Regions from separate parts of the Cronobacter muytjensii ATCC 51329 genome, predicted to be linked through region 1. Evidence: predicted binding sites of a transcription regulator. Region 1 holds the regulator's gene; each other region holds the start of a gene.

Region 1 (4,200 bases):
GAACGCTCGCTTGAGCAAAAGGTCGCCGATGTGCGGCGTCAGTTGCAAAGCGGCGAAGCCGTACTTGTGTGGTCTGAACTGCACGAAACGGTCAATATCATGCCGCGCGCGCAGTTTCGCGGTTAACGTTGCCTGGCGGAGCCTTGCCCCGCCGCTTCAGGGAGTTGTCTCGCTATGTCTGCCAAACATCCGGTTATCGCCGTCACGGGTTCCAGCGGCGCGGGCACCACGACGACCAGCCTTGCGTTTCGTAAAATTTTCGCCCAGCTGAATCTTCACGCCGCCGAAGTGGAAGGCGACAGCTTTCACCGCTACACGCGCCCGGAAATGGACATGGCAATCCGTAAGGCGCGCGATTTGGGCCGCCATATCAGCTATTTCGGCCCGGAGGCGAATGATTTCGGCCTGCTGGAGCAAACCTTTGTGGAATACGGCCTGACCGGCAAAGGGCAGTCGCGCAAATATCTGCATACCTACGATGAAGCCGTGCCCTGGAATCAGGTGCCAGGCACTTTTACGCCGTGGCAGCCGCTGCCGGAGCCAACAGATGTGCTGTTTTATGAAGGCCTGCACGGCGGCGTGGTGACGCCGCAGAATGACGTGGCGAAGCATGTCGACTTGCTGGTGGGCGTGGTACCTATCGTCAACCTGGAGTGGATCCAGAAAATGATCCGCGACACCAGCGAGCGCGGGCATTCCCGCGAGGCGGTGATGGATTCCGTGGTGCGCTCGATGGAAGATTACATCAACTACATCACGCCGCAGTTTTCACGCACGCATATCAACTTCCAGCGCGTGCCGACGGTGGACACCTCAAACCCGTTCGCCGCCAAAGGCATTCCGTCACTCGACGAGAGCTTTGTGGTGATTCATTTCCGTAATCTGGACAATATCGATTACCCCTGGCTGCTCGCGATGTTGCAGGGCTCGTTTATTTCTCACATCAATACGTTGGTGGTGCCGGGCGGCAAAATGGGGCTGGCGATGGAACTGATTATGTTGCCGCTGGTGCAGCGGCTGATGGAAGGCAAGCAGATACAGTGACGCCACGCCGTAACAGGCAGAAATCGTAGGGCGGGTCAGCGCAGCGCCACCCGCCCCCGCATTACCCTTCTATCACCTCATACGAATGCGTAATGTTCACGCCTTTGCCGAGCATCAACGCCACCGAACAATATTTTTCCGCCGACAGATCCACCGCACGCGCGACCGCTGCATCCTTCAGAGCCTTCCCCGTCACGACAAAATGCAGGTTGATATGCGTGAACAGGCGCGGCGCCTCTTCGCGGCGTTCAGAGGTGAGCTTCACTTCGCAGTCAGTCACCTCGTGACGGCCTTTTTGCAGAATAGACACCACGTCGATAGCGCTGCAACCGCCTGCGGCCATCAGCACCATTTCCATCGGGCTTGGCGCTTTGTCGCCAGAGTTGCCATCCATCAGGATCTGGTGGCCTGATGCGGACTCGCCCAGGAAGGTTAAGCCTTCCACCCATTTCACTCGTGCATGCATGATTATCGCTCCAGGCTATTCATTTTACTGACAGATTACGCGGCCCCGCCATAAGAGGCAACGGAAGGCGACCTGCGTCAAGCTGAAACGAGACAACAGGAGACACCTGAGAAAAGCTATGCTAAAACAGTCTGGATGCAGCGGCGATACATTGATGTTACGCATGTATGCAGAGGAGAGACAATTTATCGGCTGCGATGTCCACGGACAGCCAACTTCCCTGGATGCGGGAAGATGATGATTGCAGAGCCAGACAGGGGTTACGCGCCCTGTCTTTGGAGCCAGTTTAAAACAGAGGATAACCGCGCATGGTGCTTGGCAAACCGCAAACAGACCCGACTCTTGAATGGTTCTTGTCTCATTGCCACATTCATAAGTATCCATCTAAGAGCACGCTGATTCACCAGGGTGAAAAAGCGGAGACGCTGTACTACATCGTCAAAGGCTCAGTGGCAGTGCTGATCAAAGACGAAGAGGGCAAGGAGATGATCCTCTCGTACCTGAATCAGGGAGACTTCATCGGCGAACTGGGTTTGTTCGAGGAAGGTCAGGAACGCAGCGCCTGGGTTCGCGCTAAAACTGCCTGTGAAGTGGCTGAGATCTCTTACAAAAAATTCCGTCAGCTGATTCAGGTAAACCCGGATATTCTGATGCGTCTTTCTTCACAGATGGCGCGTCGTCTGCAGGTGACCTCAGAAAAAGTCGGCAACCTGGCGTTCCTCGACGTGACGGGCCGCATCGCGCAGACGCTCCTGAATCTCGCCAAACAGCCGGACGCCATGACCCATCCGGACGGTATGCAGATCAAAATTACCCGCCAGGAAATCGGTCAGATCGTGGGTTGCTCCCGCGAAACCGTGGGCCGTATCCTGAAGATGCTCGAAGATCAAAACCTGATTTCCGCGCACGGGAAAACCATCGTGGTTTACGGAACCCGCTAAGGTTTCTGAAAAAAACGGCGTGTCGCTTCGGTAACACGCCGTTTTTGTTTCTATACTTCTCCCCTATGTGGCGTCGTCTTATCTATCACCCTGAAATCAATTACGCTTTGCGGCAAACGCTGACCTTAAGCCTGCCGGTCGCGGTGGGATTGATGCTGGGCCATTTACAACAGGGGCTGCTGTTCTCGCTGGTGCCCGCGTGCTGCAACATCGCCGGTCTCGATACCCCCCACAAACGCTTCTTCAAACGCCTGATTATCGGCGCGTCGCTGTTCGCGCTGAGCAGCCTGGCGGTACAGTTTCTGCTGTTGCAGGCGGTGCCGCTGCCGCTGATTTTGCTGATGCTGGCGCTGCTGCTCGGCGTGACGGCGGAGATAAGCCCGCTGCATGCGCGTCTGCTGCCCGCGTCGCTTATCGCGGCGATTTTCACGTTAAGCCTTGCCGGCAATATGCCAGTCTGGCAACCGATGTTGCTTTATATTCTCGGCACCCTCTGGTATGGCTTGTTCAATGGTTTCTGGTTCTGGCTGTGGCGTGAGCAGCCGCTTCGCGAATCGTTAAGCCTGATTTATCAAAGCCTCGCTGATTACTGCGAGGCGAAATATAGCCTGCTGACACGCCATACCGACCCGGAACAGGCGCTGCCGCCGCTGCTGGTGCACCAGCAAAAAGTCGTGGATCAGATAAGCCAGTGTTATCAGCAGTTGCAAATGCTGGCGGCGACCCGGCAGAACGGCTACAAGCGTCTGCTACGCGCCTTTCAGGTAGCGCTGGATCTTCAGGAGCATATCTCGGTGTCACTGCATCAACCGGGCGAAGTGCAAAAGCTGGTGGAGCGCAGCCATGCGGAAGCGGTGTTGCGCTGGACGGCGCAAACCGTGGCCGCGCGCCTGCGCACGCTCTCCGACGATATCCTCTATCACCGCTATTCTCACCGCTTTACGATGGACAAACAGATCGAGGCGCTGTCAAAAATCTCCCGCCAGCACCCTGATAACCCGGTCGGGCAGTTTTGCGAATACCATTTCAGCCGCATCGCCCGCGTGCTGCGTACCCAGCGCCCGCTTTACGCCCGCGACCTCATGGATAACGGCCAGCGCCGCCTGCCGCTGTTGCCCGCGCTGAAAAGCTATCTGTCGTTCAAATCGGCCGCGCTGCGCACCGCGGCGCGGCTTGGCGTGATGCTCGCGGCGGCGGGTCTGCTGGCGAGCGTATTTCAGTTGCCGAAGCCGTACTGGATCCTGATGACGGTCCTGTTCGTCACGCAAAACGGCTACGGCGCGACGCGGGTGCGCATTTTGCACCGTGCGGGCGGCACGCTGGCCGGGCTGATTATCGCGGGCATTACGCTGCATCTGAATGTGCCGCAGGGCTATACGCTGCTCGGCATGCTGGTGGTGACCTTAATCAGCTATCTCATTATCCGCCGCAACTACGGCTGGGCGATGATTGGCTTCACCGTGACGGCGGTCTATTCGCTTCAATTGCTGACGCTGAACGGCGAGCAGTACATTGTGGCGCGTCTGATTGACACCCTGACAGGTTGTCTCATCGCTTTTGGCGGTATGGTCTGGCTCTGGCCGCAGTGGCAAAGCGGCCTGCTGCGCCAGAACGCGCACGACGCGCTGGAAGCCGATCAAGAGGCGCTGCGCCTGATCCTGAGCGACGATCCACAGCCCGCGCCGCTCGCGTGGCAGCGCATGCGCGTCAACCAGGCGCATAACGCGCTCTACAACTCGCTCAATCAGG
Region 2 (4,200 bases), 1.0 Mb from region 1:
CACCTGATGTTATCGCCCATGCCATTCTTGAAAACACCCGCACGCTCTTCCCGCGCCTCAAAATGTGACCGCCGGTCCACGGTTGTTTAAAAAAGCGTAAAACGTCTGGATTTACGTGGATTCTCTGTCGTTAAATCGCCCCGCCTGCGCGCGCGGGACAATCATAATTCACTCATTACACAGGGATACTGTATGCAAATACTGATGGGGCTGGTGGGGATGCTGGCGCTGCTGGCGATAGCAGTCGCGCTTTCCAGTAACCGTAAAGCGATAAATCTGCGCACCGTGGTGGGGGCCTGGCTGATTCAGGTCGCCATCGGTGCGCTGGTGCTCTATGTACCGGCGGGCCGCCGGGTACTGCTGGCGATGTCCGAAGGCGTGGCGAACGTAATCGCTTACGGCAATAACGGCATCTCGTTTTTATTTGGCGGCCTGGTGTCAGACAAAATGTTCGAGGTGTTCGGCGGCGGCGGGTTTATCTTCGCGCTGCGCGTGCTGCCGGTCATTGTCTTTTTCTCCTCGCTGATCGCGGTGCTCTACTATCTCGGCATTATGCAACTGGTGATCCGCCTGCTGGGCGGCGCGCTGCGTAAAGTGCTGAAAACCTCCCGTACCGAATCGCTTTCGGCCACTGCCAATATTTTCGTCGGCCAGACCGAAGCGCCGCTGGTGGTGCGTCCTTATATCGCCACCATGACCCGTTCTGAGCTTTTCGCGGTGATGTGCGGCGGGCTGGCGTCAGTGGCGGGCTCGGTGCTGGCAGGTTACGCGCAGATGGGCGTGCCGCTGGAATACCTTATCGCCGCCTCCTTTATGGCGGCGCCCGGCGGTCTGCTGTTTGCGAAAATCATTATTCCGGAAACCGAAAAGCCCAACGACGCGCCGCATCTGGAAAGCGCGCAACACGATCCGGATCGTCCGTCGAACGTGCTGGATGCCGCGGCGTCTGGCGCATCCGCCGGGATGCAGCTGGCGCTGAACGTCGGCGCGATGCTGCTGGCGTTTGTGGCGCTGATTGCGCTACTGAACGGTATGCTCTCCGGCATTGGCGGCTGGTTTAACCATCCGGAACTGTCGTTGCAGCTTATCCTGGGCTGGGTATTCTCGCCGGTGGCGTGGCTGATTGGCGTGCCGTGGGACGAGGCGATGGTGGCGGGGTCCTTTATCGGCCAGAAGCTTATCATCAACGAATTCGTGGCCTACATGAACTTCGGCGAATACCTGAAAGAGGATGCAACCGTGGCGGCTGCCGGTCTTCAGGTACTCTCGGCGCACACCAAAGCGATTATCTCTTTCGCGCTCTGCGGATTTGCTAACCTTTCTTCTATCGCCATCCTGATTGGCGGGCTGGGCAGCATGGCGCCGAGTCGTCGCCATGACGTCGCGCAGCTCGGGCTGAAGGCCGTCGCCGCCGGTACGCTCTCGAATCTGATGAGCGCGACCATCGCTGGTGTGTTTCTGGCGCTGTAACCCGGTGTGAAAATGTTATAATTTTCACATTTTTTGTGACCTTCAGGCTGGCAGTGCGCCAGCCTTTTTTGTTTCCGGGGCGGGCATCAGGCTGTCATAATGTTGTGTTAATCACATATAATGGCTGAAAGTATGCAACCATTACTTTGTAATTTGTGAAACAAGACACAAAATCATCCCGCCTGGGAGTGTTAGAATTTTAACATTGATGGCAATGATGTGCGGTGAGACGGATCTCAGCGTGACGGCGGTCGACGCCGCTCTTCTTCATGGACCACGACCGCTCCAACGTGTTGAGTTTCTCATCCGAGATGCATTTTTTTGTTGGAGAAAGTTATGACCGATTTAACCAAAAGCAGCCTGCGTGCGCTGCAACTGATGGACCTCACCACCCTGAATGACGACGACACCAATGAGAAAGTCATCGCATTGTGTCATCAGGCGAAAACCCCGGTCGGCAACACCGCCGCAATCTGTATTTATCCGCGCTTCATCCCGATTGCCCGCAAAACGCTGAACGCGCAGGGCACGCCGGATATCCGTATCGCCACGGTCACCAACTTCCCGCATGGCAATGATGATATTGACATCGCGCTTGCGGAAACCCGCGCGGCTATCGCCTACGGTGCAGATGAAGTGGACGTCGTTTTCCCGTATCGCGCGCTGATGGCGGGCAACGAGCAGGTCGGTTTTGATCTCGTGAAAGCCTGTAAAGACGCCTGCGCGGCGGCTAACGTGCTGCTGAAAGTCATCATCGAAACCGGCGAACTGAAAGAAGAAGCGCTGATTCGCAAAGCCTCTGAAATCTCTATCAAAGCCGGCGCAGACTTTATCAAAACCTCTACCGGTAAAGTGCCGGTTAACGCGACCCCTGAAAGCGCGCGCATTATGCTGGAAGTGATCCGCGATATGGGTGTGGCGAAAACCGTTGGCTTTAAACCGGCAGGCGGCGTACGCACCGCGGAAGACGCGGCGAAATACCTGGCGGTTGCCGACGAACTGCTGGGCGCTGACTGGGCCGATGCGCGTCACTACCGCTTCGGCGCTTCAAGCCTGCTGGCAAGCCTTTTACAGGCGCTCGGCCACGGCGACGGCAAAAGCGCCAGCAGCTATTAATCCGCCTTGTGCCTGATAGTGCTTTGCTATCCGGACTCAGGATTGTAATGCGGGCGGTCCTCACGCTGCCCGCCATTATTCACCCTAATTCACGGGGGTTACCGTGTTCCTCGCTCAGGAAATTATTCGTAAAAAACGCGACGGCCACGCGCTTAGCGACGACGAGATCCGCTTTTTTATTAACGGCATTCGCGATAACACCGTTTCCGAAGGACAGATCGCCGCGCTGGCGATGACCATTTTCTTTCACGACATGACCATGCCGGAGCGGGTATCGCTGACGATGGCGATGCGCGATTCCGGCACCGTGCTGGACTGGAAAAGCCTCAACCTGAACGGCCCGGTCGTGGACAAACACTCCACCGGCGGCGTGGGCGACGTCACGTCGCTGATGCTCGGCCCGATGGTGGCGGCATGCGGCGGCTACATCCCGATGATTTCCGGGCGCGGACTGGGCCATACCGGCGGTACGCTCGATAAACTCGAAGCTATTCCAGGGTTTGATATTTTTCCGGACGACCATCGTTTTCGCGACATTATTAAAAACGTCGGCGTCGCCATTATCGGCCAGACCAACTCGCTGGCGCCGGCGGATAAACGCTTTTACGCCACGCGCGACATTACCGCGACGGTGGATTCCATTCCGCTCATCACCGCCTCGATCCTCGCGAAAAAGCTCGCCGAAGGGCTGGATGCGCTGGTGATGGACGTGAAAGTGGGCAGCGGGGCGTTTATGCCGACTTACGCGCTTTCTGAAGCGCTGGCGCAGGCGATTGTCGGCGTGGCCAACGGCGCGGGCGTGCGCACCACGGCGCTGCTGACGGATATGAACGAAGTGCTCGCCTCCAGCGCAGGCAACGCGGTGGAAGTGCGCGAAGCGGTGCGGTTCCTGACCGGCGATTATCGCAATCCGCGCCTGCTGGAAGTAACCATGGCGCTGTGCGTCGAGATGCTGCTCTCCGGCGGGCTTGCGAAAGATGACGCCGACGCCCGCGCGAAGCTGCAAACCGTGCTGGATAACGGCCGTGCGGCGGAGATTTTTGGCCGTATGGTGGCCGCGCAAAACGGCCCCGCAGACTTTGTCGAAAACTACGATCGCTATCTGCCAGCCGCCACGCTCAGCAAAGCCGTTTATGCCGACCGTGCCGGTTTTATCACCGAGATGGACACCCGCGCGCTCGGCATGGCGGTGGTGTCGATGGGCGGCGGTCGTCGCCAGGCGTCCGACAGTATCGATTACAGCGTCGGTTTAACCGATATGGCGCGTCTCGGCGAGCAGGTGGATGGCGAACGGCCACTCGCCATCATCCACGCGAAGAGCGAAGCAAGCTGGCAGGAAGCGGCGGCAGCAGTCAAAGCGGCCATTAAGGTTGACGATACGGCGGCGAAAGCGTCACCGGTTGTCTATCGCAGAATTAGCCAATAAGTGGCATACTGATCTGATCACTTTTTTACAGCGCAAAAGGTACGGAGAAAATATGAAACGTGCATTTATTATGGTGCTGGACTCCTTTGGTATTGGCGCGACGGAAGATGCGGAACGCTTCGGCGACGCGGGTTCTGACACGCTCGGCCACATCGCCGAGGCCTGCGCCAAAGGTGAGGCGGATATCG
Region 3 (4,200 bases), 1.0 Mb from region 1:
GCGCTCGCTACGGTGCCTGCGGGCCTGTGCGACCCGTGGCAGACGGCGTGGGGGCTTGCCGCAAGCCCGGTGCCGCTGGACGTGCCGCCGTTTGACGTGGCGCTGCTCTGGCATCAGCGCCATAACAGCGATCCGGCGCTGATGTGGCTGCGCGGGTTTATCCGCACGCTGCTGGCGGGCGGCGAGACAATCAGTGGCGGTTGATCGCCTGCGCGATAGCCGCTGAGGTGGTCAGCGCGCGGATCTCGCTAAAGAGTTCCGTCGCCTCGGCGTACTCTTTACGCAGATAGCCGAGCCACTGTTTTATGCGCGCCACGTGATACATGCCCGTGTCGCCCTGCTTCTCAAGCCGGGTATATTTTTGCAGCAGCTTTACCACATCCGGCCACGGCATGCGCGGCTCGTTATATTTGATAACGCGGCTTAAATTCGGCACGTTGAGCGCGCCGCGACCAATCATAATCGACTCGCAGCCCGTCGCCGCGAGACAGGCCTGAGCGCTGGCATAGTCCCAGATTTCGCCATTGGCGATAACCGGAATAGAGAGGCGTTCGCGGATCTCGCCGATGGCCTGCCAGTTGATACGCTCCGCTTTATAGCCATCCTCTTTGGTGCGCCCGTGCACCACCAGCTCCGTGGCGCCGGCCTGCTGTACAGCGTCGGCGATTTCAAAGCGCCGCGCGCCGCTGTCCCAGCCGAGACGAATTTTTACCGTGACCGGCAGATGCGCGGGCACCGCTTCGCGCATCGCCTTCGCGCCGCGATAGATAAGGTCGGGATCTTTTAACAGCGTGGCGCCGCCGCCGCTGCCGTTCACCAGCTTCGAGGGGCAGCCGCAGTTAAGATCGACGCCCCACGAGCCGAGCGCCACCGCGCGGGCGGCGTTCTCAGCCAGCCACTGCGGATGCTGGCCGAGCAGTTGCACCCGCACCCGCGTACCGGACGGCGTGCGGCTCTCGTTATGGAGTTCCGGGCAGAGTTTATAAAACGACTTTACCGGCAGCAGGCTATCCACCACGCGCAGAAACTCCGTGATGCAGAGATCGTAATCATTCACCCCGGTGAGCAGTTCACGCACCAGAGAATCAAGCACGCCTTCCATCGGCGCCAGTAAAACACGCATAACGCTACCCGCTAAAAAAAGAGGCGCTATGGTAGCGCCTCCCCATCGCGAAGGGAATGTGCTGGCGCGGCGTCAGAGTGTAAAAGAGCGCCCGCCGAAAAGTTTAGGTATGCTGAGGAGACGCCTGTGATCGGTAGCACAGTTTTAGATTTAATTGTATGATGAATGCGTTCGGTTAAAGGTTACCCTCTATGAGCACAATGCTGACTTCTCTCTGGCAACTGGTACGCGCTTTTATTTTGATTTACGCCTGTCTTTATGCAGGCATCGCGCTCGCTGCGCTGCTGCCGATTACGATCCCCGGCAGTATCATCGGCATGCTGATCCTTTTTCTGCTGCTCGCGTTTCAGATCCTCCCTGCGAAATGGGTGCAGCCCGCCTGTCATCTGCTGATCCGTTACATGGCGCTGCTGTTTGTGCCGGTGGGTATCGGCGTGATGCAATATTTCGACGTGCTGCAGGCGCAGTTCGGGCCGGTGGTGGTCTCCTGTTTTATCAGTACGCTGGTGGTGTTTATGGTGGTGAGCTGGAGCTCGCATCTGGCGCACGGCGAGCGCAAAGTGATTGGTCAGAAAAGGAGCCATGAAAAATGATCCAGAATATCTGGTGGTCTCTGCCGCTGACGCTGCTGGTGTTTTTCGCCGCCCGTAAGCTTGCCGCGCGGCTGAAAAGCCCGCTGCTGAACCCGCTGCTGGTCTGTATGGTCGTGCTGATCCCCTTCCTGATGCTGACGGGTATTTCGTATGAGCGCTATTTCCAGGGCAGCCGTGTGTTGAACGATCTGCTGCAACCCGCCGTGGTGGCGCTGGCGTTCCCGCTGTATGAACAGCTGCACCAGATCCGCGCGCGCTGGAAGTCCATCATTACCATCTGCTTTGCAGGCAGCGTGGTGGCGATGGTGACGGGCACCTCTATTGCGTTGTTGATGGGCGCAAGCCCGGAAATCGCGGCATCAGTCCTGCCCAAATCCGTTACCACGCCGATTGCGATGGCCGTGGGCGGCAGCCTTGGCGGCATTCCGGCCATCAGCGCGGTGTGCGTGATTTTCGTCGGCATCCTTGGCGCTGTTTTCGGCCACGCGCTGCTGAACGTAATGCGCATTAAAACCAAATCGGCGCGCGGGCTGGCGATGGGCACTGCCTCGCATGCCCTCGGCACGGCGCGCTGCGCGGAACTGGATTACCAGGAAGGCGCGTTCAGCTCGCTGGCGCTGGTGATTTGCGGGATTATCACGTCGCTGGTGGCACCGTTCCTGTTCCCGCTGATTCTGGCGTTATGGCGTTAAAACTTGCGATACGTCGCGCATTTTCTTTTTAAATTTCATTTGTTGCATAGCCAGTGAGAGTTAAATCACATATAAAGCCTCAGGAGCGCCGTAAACTACGGTTCCGGTTACTTATTTGAGGCTTTGCCATGCACCCACGTTTTGAAACTGCCTTCGCACAGCTGCCGGCTGCGCTGCAAGCCGCTCTGGCTCCGCTGCTTGCCGATCCCCATTTTCCGGCGATGTTCAGCGCCGAACAGGTTGCTGAAATTCGCCGCCAGAGCGGACTGGATGACGACGCGCTGGCCTTCGCGCTGCTGCCCCTGGCCGCCGCCTGCGCGCAAACCGAAATATCCCACTTTAACGTTGGCGCCGTAGCGCGCGGCCTGAGCGGCGCGCTCTATTTCGGCGCCAATATGGAATTTCGGGGCGCGGCGATGCAGCAGACCGTTCACGCCGAACAGAGTGCTATCACCCATGCGTGGATGCGCGGCGAAGCTGGCCTTACGGCGATTACCGTCAATTACACGCCATGCGGCCACTGCCGTCAGTTTATGAATGAGCTTAACAGCGGGCTTGCGCTTCGTATCAACCTGCCGGGCCGCGCGCCGTCGAAACTGGGCGATTACCTGCCGGACGCCTTCGGCCCGCGCGATCTGGATATCAAGACGCTGATTTTTGATACCGAAAACCACGGCTACGCGCAGCATGGCGACGCGCTGACTCAGGCGGCGATCGCGGCGGCGAACCGCAGCCATGCGCCTTACAGCCAGTCGCCTTCCGGGCTCGCCATTGAAACCCGCGATGGCGCGGTGTTTACCGGCAGCTACGCTGAAAACGCCGCGTTCAATCCGTCGCTGCCGCCGTTACAGGCCGCGCTGAATCTGCTGAGCCTGAACGGCTACGGCTGGCATGACATTCAGCGCGCGATGCTTGCCGAGCGCAGCGATGCGACCATTGTACAGCGCGACGCCACCGCCGCGACGCTGAATGCGCTGGGCTTTGCCGACCTCAAGCTGATAGCGCTCGCCTGATCCACCGCTGCGGGCGCCCTGCCCGCAGCGACGAAAAATGCTTCAACCGGACGTTCGATTCTTGCTCTTGCCCGACGGGTAAAGTAGCCTTGAGTCTCTTTCCTTATTGCTTCGAGCTGCCTGAATGTTAAAGCGTTTGTTATACAGCCTGCTGGCCCTGATTGGCGTACTGCTGTTAACGGCGCTGCTGCTCGACCGCTGGATTAGCTGGAAAACCGCGCCTTATGTCTACGACGAGCTGCAGGATTTACCCTGGCGTCAGGTGGGCGTGGTGCTCGGCACCGCCAAGTATTACCGCACCGGCGTTATTAATCAGTATTACCGCTACCGCATCCAGGGCGCGCTGAACGCTTATAACAGCGGCAAAGTGAATTACCTGCTCCTGAGCGGCGATAATGCCCAGCAGAGTTACAACGAGCCGGTGACAATGCGCAAAGATTTAATTGCCGCCGGCGTCGATCCGGCGGATATCGTGCTGGATTACGCCGGTTTCCGCACGCTCGATTCCATCGTGCGTACGCGGCGCGTGTTCGATACTAACGACTTCATCATCATTACCCAGCGCTTCCATTGCGAGCGCGCGCTGTTTATCGCGCTGCATATGGGGATTCAGGCGCAGTGTTACGCCGTGCCGTCGCCGAAAAATATGCTGTCGGTACGGGTGCGCGAGTTTGGCGCGCGTTTAGGCGCGCTCGCGGAACTCTATATCTTCAAGCGCGAACCGCGCTTTCTCGGCCCGCTGGTGCCTATCCCCGCCCTTCACGAAGTGCCCGACGACG

Evidence for each region. The regulator CRP, encoded in region 1, controls carbon source genes, mostly activating them, when cyclic AMP is high. The targets are predictions, from matches to a motif close to ATGTGANNNNNNTCACAT.
Region 2: deoC (deoxyribose-phosphate aldolase) is a predicted target of CRP. The motif match lies at 1,570-1,587, and genes of this name have one in related genera.
Region 3: cdd (cytidine deaminase) is a predicted target of CRP. The motif match lies at 2,462-2,479, and genes of this name have one in related genera.

The regions. Positions count from the first base shown of each region.
Region 1 covers NZ_CP012268.1:50,150-54,349, reverse strand. Annotated here, with positions in the region: gene AFK63_RS00265 (YheU family protein) at 1-126, shown strand, start outside; gene AFK63_RS00260 (phosphoribulokinase) at 175-1,044, shown strand; gene AFK63_RS00255 (OsmC family protein) at 1,106-1,510, opposite strand; gene crp (cAMP-activated global transcriptional regulator CRP) at 1,819-2,451, shown strand; gene AFK63_RS00245 (YccS/YhfK family putative transporter) at 2,517-4,200, shown strand, end outside.
Region 2 covers NZ_CP012268.1:3,381,375-3,385,574, reverse strand. Annotated here, with positions in the region: gene AFK63_RS15510 (TatD family hydrolase) at 1-68, shown strand, start outside; gene AFK63_RS15505 (NupC/NupG family nucleoside CNT transporter) at 193-1,470, shown strand; gene deoC (deoxyribose-phosphate aldolase) at 1,807-2,586, shown strand; gene deoA (thymidine phosphorylase) at 2,690-4,012, shown strand; gene deoB (phosphopentomutase) at 4,065-4,200, shown strand, end outside.
Region 3 covers NZ_CP012268.1:1,097,091-1,101,290, reverse strand. Annotated here, with positions in the region: gene AFK63_RS05110 (LysR family transcriptional regulator) at 1-204, shown strand, start outside; gene dusC (tRNA dihydrouridine(16) synthase DusC) at 191-1,123, opposite strand; gene AFK63_RS05100 (CidA/LrgA family protein) at 1,315-1,716, shown strand; gene AFK63_RS05095 (CidB/LrgB family autolysis modulator) at 1,713-2,408, shown strand; gene cdd (cytidine deaminase) at 2,537-3,421, shown strand; gene sanA (outer membrane permeability protein SanA) at 3,546-4,200, shown strand, end outside.